2 regions of the Pseudomonas sp. MF7453 genome follow, and region 2 is predicted to be linked to the other one. Evidence: riboswitches for the same ligand, from Rfam matches in the RefSeq annotation. Region 2 holds a riboswitch; the other holds the start of a gene.
The links. A riboswitch is a leader RNA that binds a small molecule or an ion and turns the genes downstream of it on or off. The one in region 2 is predicted to bind cobalamin.

Region 1 (3,158 bases), on a different contig from region 2:
ATCCACCGCGAGATGGCCAGCGGCCTGGGCCTGCCCGTGGGCTTCAAGAACGGCACCGACGGCGGCGTCGCGATTGCCTGTGATGCGATGCGCTCGGCGTCCCACCCCCACCGCCATTTCGGGGTCGATAGCCAGGGCCATCCCGCCATCATTCAAACACCGGGCAACCCCGACACGCACTTGGTGCTGCGCGGCGGTCACCGTGGGCCAAACTACGATGCGCAGAGCGTGGCCCAGGTGAAACATGACCTGGTCAAAGCCAAGGTGGCAGCGCGGATCATGGTCGATTGCAGCCACGCCAACAGCGGCAAGGACCCGCTGCGCCAACCGGCGGTGTTCAATGACGTATTGGAGCAGCGCTTACAGGGCGATACCTCGCTGATCGGCATGATGCTTGAGAGCCACTTGTTCGAAGGCTGCCAGCCGCTGAGCACGTCGATGAAATACGGCGTGTCGGTGACCGATGGTTGCCTGGGATGGAGCGGGACCGAGCAGTTGTTGCGCAGCGCGGCCGAACGGTTGCGCGAACACAGTAAAACCGACTGATCGCTGGCTGGGCTGGGCGGGAAAGTTGACGAGCGCTCGTGCGAGTGTTCAGATGCCCGCCTGTTTCAGGTGCCCCCTGCCGCCGTGCTCGGGGTGAAACGGGAAACCGGTACGCTCTTGCCGAGCAAGTCCGGTGCTGCCCCCGCAACGGTATATGCGTGATCCCTTCGACACACCACTGTGGCCATTGCGCTATGGGAAGGTGAAGGGGTCCATACGCATGAGCCCGGAGACCGGCCTGAAATTTCTGTTTGGCAAACTCCTGCGGTGGGCGGGCATGGGCCGGTATTGGCGTGTGCTCGATGCCTTCTCTTGCGTGCTTCTGCGAAGATACTTTCGAGAAGACTATGATTCGACGTTCATTCACTCCCTTGGTCGGTTGCCTGTTCAGCCCATTGCTGCTGGCTGACGACAATGCCCTGATACTCAATGCGCAACTCGTCTCGGCGCCTTCGGTGGAGTCCACCACCGTCGCGGCCATGGCCCGGTACGGCAGCAAAATCGACGTGGTCAGCCGCGCCCAGATCGAGCGAGCCGGCCCTGCCGCCGACGTGTCCCGGGTCATGCAAATGTTCATTCCCGGGCTGTACGTCGCGCCGAAAAACGGCCCGTTCGACTACGGCACCTATTCCCTGCTTGGTGGACGCAACGATGACACGTTGATCCTGCTTGACGGTGTGCGCCTGAATAACCGCTTGTACGGCGGTCTTTACATCGACACCCTGCCAGCCAATGCCATCGAGCGCATCGAAGTGCTCAAGGGTGGCCAGAGTTTACTGTTCGGCACCCAGGCCGTGTCCGGCGTGATCAATATCGTCACCCGCAGCCCGCAGACGCCCAGTGCTTCCGGCGAAGTGAACCTGGGGGTCGATACCTTCGGTGGCACCACCGGCGACGCCCGGGTCGAAAAACTCTTCAACAACGGTTGGGGCGACATGGGCCTATTGGCGTACGTCAGCCGTAATGCGTCCGAGGGCTACCAGCCGTTTCGCAACCGCGATATGAAAAACGTCAGCAACAAGAAGCGCGCCTACGAGGTCACCACCTTCGGCACCAAGGCGATTCAATCCTTTGGCGACCATTCACGCCTGGAACTGTTCTACCAATACGCCGATGCCAACCTGGATTTCGCTCGCCCGGTGGCATCCCACAAGACCACCAACGACCGTGTTCAGCAGATCGCCACAGCGACCTTCGAGCAAAATATCAACGAACGCCTGAGCTATTTCGTCAAGGGCCATATCAACGATTGGGACACCCGCTATACCCGCATCAACAACCTTGACGCAGGTGGCACCCAGGTGATCAATCATAACGACTATTGGGGTTTCACCGATTGGGGCGTGCAGGCCGAGGGCAAGGCCCAATTGCCGGGCGGGCATGTGTGGATCGTCGGCAGTGATAACCAATGGTTCAAGGGCCAGGACGATGTGCTGGTAATCGACAACAACAAGGCCCAGGCCCACGCGCTGTACACCCAACTGCGCCCGCAGATCGACGCCCTGCCCGATTGGCACCCCAGCCTTGGTGTGCGCCACGAAGCCATGAGCGGGGGCGACAGCGCCACCGTCGGTATGCTCACCTCGCTCTATGACCTCAACGAGAATTGGGCGCTGCGCGGTCAATATGGCACGGCCTACAAGCTGCCCAACGCCGAACAACTGTTCGTCAATGAAACCGACGAAAAAGGTAACCGCCACCTCAAGCCTGAGAAAAGCCGCAACGCCGAGTTGGGTGTCGACTACAGGGGATCACTCGCTGGACGCGATTTCAACGCAAGCGTGACGTTATTCAAACGTGAGATCACTGACCTGATCACACTGAACGATAGGCTGTGGGTCAACGGCCAGGGCCAAGTCAAGATGCGCGGCTTCGAGGCCGACGCCAGGCTGGCGCTCAATCAACAATGGAGCGTGCAGGCGGATATGACTCGCAACCTTACCCAGTCGCGTGCCGGAGTGACCATCAACGACATCCCGAGCTTTTTCGCCCGCTCACGCATCGGTTTTGAATCGCAAAGCCGCTTGTGGGGTGCAGGTGCAGCCATCCGTTATATCCGCGATATCGCTAGCTCCAGGCAGGTCGAGTACGGTCATTATTCAGTGGTAGACGCCGATGCCTATCGCTATCTGGACTCAACGCACCAGCACCGCGTGAGCCTGTTGGTGGAAAACCTGTTCGACCGCGACTACGTCACCAGCCGCTCCAATAACGTCGACAACCTGGGCCGTCCGTTCACCTCAGAGGTGCGTTATACGTATCGTTTCTGATGAAAGACATCACGCAAATCGAAGGGGTGGATACCCATCCAGACTGGTCGCATATCCCCGACCACGCCTACCATGTGTTGCTGTGCACCGGGCCACGCTGCACCCAACGCGGCGCCTTGCAACTGTGGAAAAGCCTGCGCCGCCGATTGCTGGAACTTCATCGCATCGAAGTGACCGGCGGCGTGCTCTTGACTCGCACTCATTGCCAGTTCCCCTGCAACCTCGGCCCGGTGCTCACGGTCTACCCCCAGCGCTGCTGGTATGGCGTGCATAGCAAGGCCGATGTAATACGCCTGGTGGATAGGCACCTGATAAGTGGTGAGGTCGTCGATGATCTGTTGA
Region 2 (3,158 bases):
CCGTCATAGGCTTCATCCACCGCGGCATCACCACTGGCGGGCTGCCCTTCACCGCGGATCAGCTTGCCGGGCAGGCTGTCGGTGTTTTCGGCGCTGTAGATCGAGCGTTGCTTCTCGGCGCCCACGGCCAGTGCCATGCGGGCCGGGCCCTTGGCGGGTACCGCGACCATGCGCAACGAGCGGAACGTGCTGTCCTTGGCGCGCGTGCGAAGGGCGACCTCCCGTTGGGCTTTGTCGCCGTGGCGGGCGATCTGGTCGAGCATGTACGGCGGGATCAGGCAAAAAATTGGATTGCGTGGCGGGTGAACACACATGAGCTGGCTCCTTTTTGGCGTGTGATGAACGTCCGGGTAACGGTTTTCAGGATAGCCCTGCGTTCGCCACCTGGGCCAAATTGTCATGAGTTTGTGTTTCAGTGGTGTTTATCCGAGGCCCATAAGGAACATGCCCATGCCCGCCCGCACAACCAACATCGACCTTTCCCATCGCCCAAGGCTTGCCGACCTGCGCCCATTGGTCGCGGCCAGCCCCACCCTGCTGGAAGCCAGAGCCGCGACGCCGCGCGTCACCCCCGCCAAGGACCTCAAAAACCGCGCGGGCTATGCCGACGACTTCCTCAGCGACTTCGTGGTGCCATGGCCCACGGTTGACCAGCCACTGGCGGGCGACGTGCAACCCAAGCGCCTGGACTACACGCATTTCTCCATCACAATGTCGCGCGCTCGACGACTGGCGCTGTACGTGGGGGTAAATATCGACGGCGCCAAGCATGTGGACATCACCCGCAACAATGACACCTGGGCCTACGATGGTCGCTTGCCCCTGGAGGCGCAGGTAGGTGAAGACCTTTATGCCGGCAATGGCCTGGACCGCGGCCACCTGGTACGGCGCCAGGATCCCAATTGGGGCGACGAGGCGACCACCGCCAACTTCGACACCTTTCACTTCACCAATTGCTCACCCCAAATGAGCGGCTTCAACCAGAAGACCTGGCTGGAACTCGAAGACTACATTCTCGACAACACCCAGCGCTGGAAAGCTCGGGCCACGGTGTTCAGCGGCCCGGTGTTCAGCGACAACGACCGCGTTTATCGCGGGGTAAAAATCCCCCAGGCATTCTGGAAAGTGGTGGCCTACCTCAGCGACGACGGCAAACCGTCCGCCAGTGCCTACATGATCGACCAGCGCCGCGAGCTGGATCAGTTGGACCTGGTGTTCGGCCAACTCAGAACCTACCAGCGCAGCGTGATCGCGATCGAACAATTGACCGGCATCCGCTTCGCCAACCTGGCCGACTACGACGGGTTCAGCAATGAAGAGCGCGCCACAGGCACCCGGATCGAAGCGCTGATCCGCGGCCCCCAGGATATTCGGCTCTGACGCTTCTTTTGTAGGAGCGAGCTTGCTCGCGAAGAACAGGAAAGCGCCGCGGGGCATCAGGTGCCCAGCGTTATCGTTGACGACCTTCGCAAGCAAGCTCGCTCCTACAGGGGGTGATCGCTTACCATACGGCCGCCGGTTCCCGTATGGGACTAACAGGGAATTCGAAACGCCGCACGCGGCGTGAACCGAAACTGCCCCCGCAACTGTAGATGCCGAGCCTGCCCTTGAATGCCACTGGACCACGTCCGGGAAGGCGGGGCATGGCGACGACGCATCAGTCAGGAGACCTGCCGGCCCAGCTAACTCACTAACCGGCGGGGTGTCCGGGAAGGACATCCTGGCCCTGCGCTTCAGCAGCCTCCATGGGCGTATTTCCGAGCCGTACCTCCCCTGCTGCACCTACGGTTCACAAGGAGATCGCCTCATGCTGCCACGCGTTACCGCCCTGATCGCAGGCTTGAGTGTGTGTGCCCTGGCGCAAGCCGCGCCCACTCAGTACCCGCTGACCCTGCAAAACTGCGGCAGCACCCTGACCTTCCAGCACGCCCCCGCCCGCAGCGTCACCATCGGCCAGGCCGCCACCGAGATGCTCTACGCCCTGGGCGTGGGCGACAAGGTGGTCGGCACTTCGCTGTGGTTCAACAACGTGGCGGCGCAGTACAAGGCCCAGGACGACCGCATCGAGCGCCTGGCCAACAACGAGCCCAGCTTCGAAGCCGTACTCGCCAAGCGCCCGCAACTGGTGGCCGCCGAGCTGGAATGGGTGGTGGGCCCCCAAGGCGTGGTTGGTACCCGTGAGCAGTTTCATGAACTGAAGATCCCCACCTACCTGTTGCCGTCCGACTGCGAAGGCAAGGACAACCTGGTGGGTGCCGACGGCACGCGATTGGAGCCCTTTCGCATCGAGACGATCTACCAGAGCCTTCACCAACTGGCGCAGATTTTCGACGTGCAGGATCGCGGCCAACAACTGACCGACGAACTCAAGGCGCGCCTGGCCAAATCCGTCGCCACGGCCCAGGGCAAGGGCTTGCAGCAAGCCAGCGCACTGGTGTGGTTCTCCAGCGCCGAAATGGCCAGCGACCCTTACGTAGCTGGTCATAAGGGTGTGCCGCAATTCATGCTGCAAACCCTTGGCCTGCGTAACGTGGTGCAGTCCGATGAGGAGTGGCCCGCTGTCGGCTGGGAAACCATCGCCAAGGCCAATCCCACCTTCCTGGTGATCGCACGCATGGACCGCCGTCGCTACCCGGCCGACGACCATGAAAAGAAACTCGCCTTCCTGCGCAGCGACCCCGTGACCCGCAATATGGACGCGGTGAAAAACAACCGCATCATCATCCTCGACGCTCTGGCCTTGCAGGCGAGCCTGCGCACCTTCGAAGGCCTTGAACAACTGGCCGCCGCCATCGACGGCTACCACCTGGGCCAATGATGCGTACCCTCCTTGCCCTGGCGCTGCTGTTGCTCGCCCTGCTCGCTGGCGTTGCCATCGGTGAAACCGCCATCGAACCGCAGGTGGTGCTGCAGGTGCTCGCCAATAAACTCTGGAGCGCCGGCTACGTACTGGACCCCATCGACGAAGGCGTGGTGTGGAACTACCGCCTCACCCGTGCATTGGTGGCCGCAGCCTGCGGCGCAGGGTTGGCGACGTGCGGGGTGATCCTGCAATCGCTGCTGCGTAACCCGCTGGCCGACCCGTACCTGCTGGGCATCAGCGCCGGCGCGTCAACCGGCGCGGTACTCGTGGCCTTGATTGGCGTGGGCGGTGGCCT

Region 1: another riboswitch for cobalamin. It lies ahead of JFT63_RS23175 (TonB-dependent receptor plug domain-containing protein); the one in region 2 lies ahead of JFT63_RS01120 (ABC transporter substrate-binding protein).

The regions. Positions count from the first base shown of each region.
Region 1 covers NZ_JAEKCN010000016.1:93,778-96,935, forward strand. Annotated here, with positions in the region: gene JFT63_RS23170 (3-deoxy-7-phosphoheptulonate synthase) at 1-546, shown strand, start outside; cobalamin riboswitch at 597-802, shown strand; gene JFT63_RS23175 (TonB-dependent receptor plug domain-containing protein) at 894-2,816, shown strand; gene JFT63_RS23180 ((2Fe-2S) ferredoxin domain-containing protein) at 2,816-3,158, shown strand, end outside.
Region 2 covers NZ_JAEKCN010000001.1:251,677-254,834, reverse strand. Annotated here, with positions in the region: gene JFT63_RS01130 (M4 family metallopeptidase) at 1-314, opposite strand, end outside; gene JFT63_RS01125 (DNA/RNA non-specific endonuclease) at 451-1,380, shown strand; cobalamin riboswitch at 1,500-1,692, shown strand; gene JFT63_RS01120 (ABC transporter substrate-binding protein) at 1,808-2,818, shown strand; gene JFT63_RS01115 (FecCD family ABC transporter permease) at 2,815-3,158, shown strand, end outside.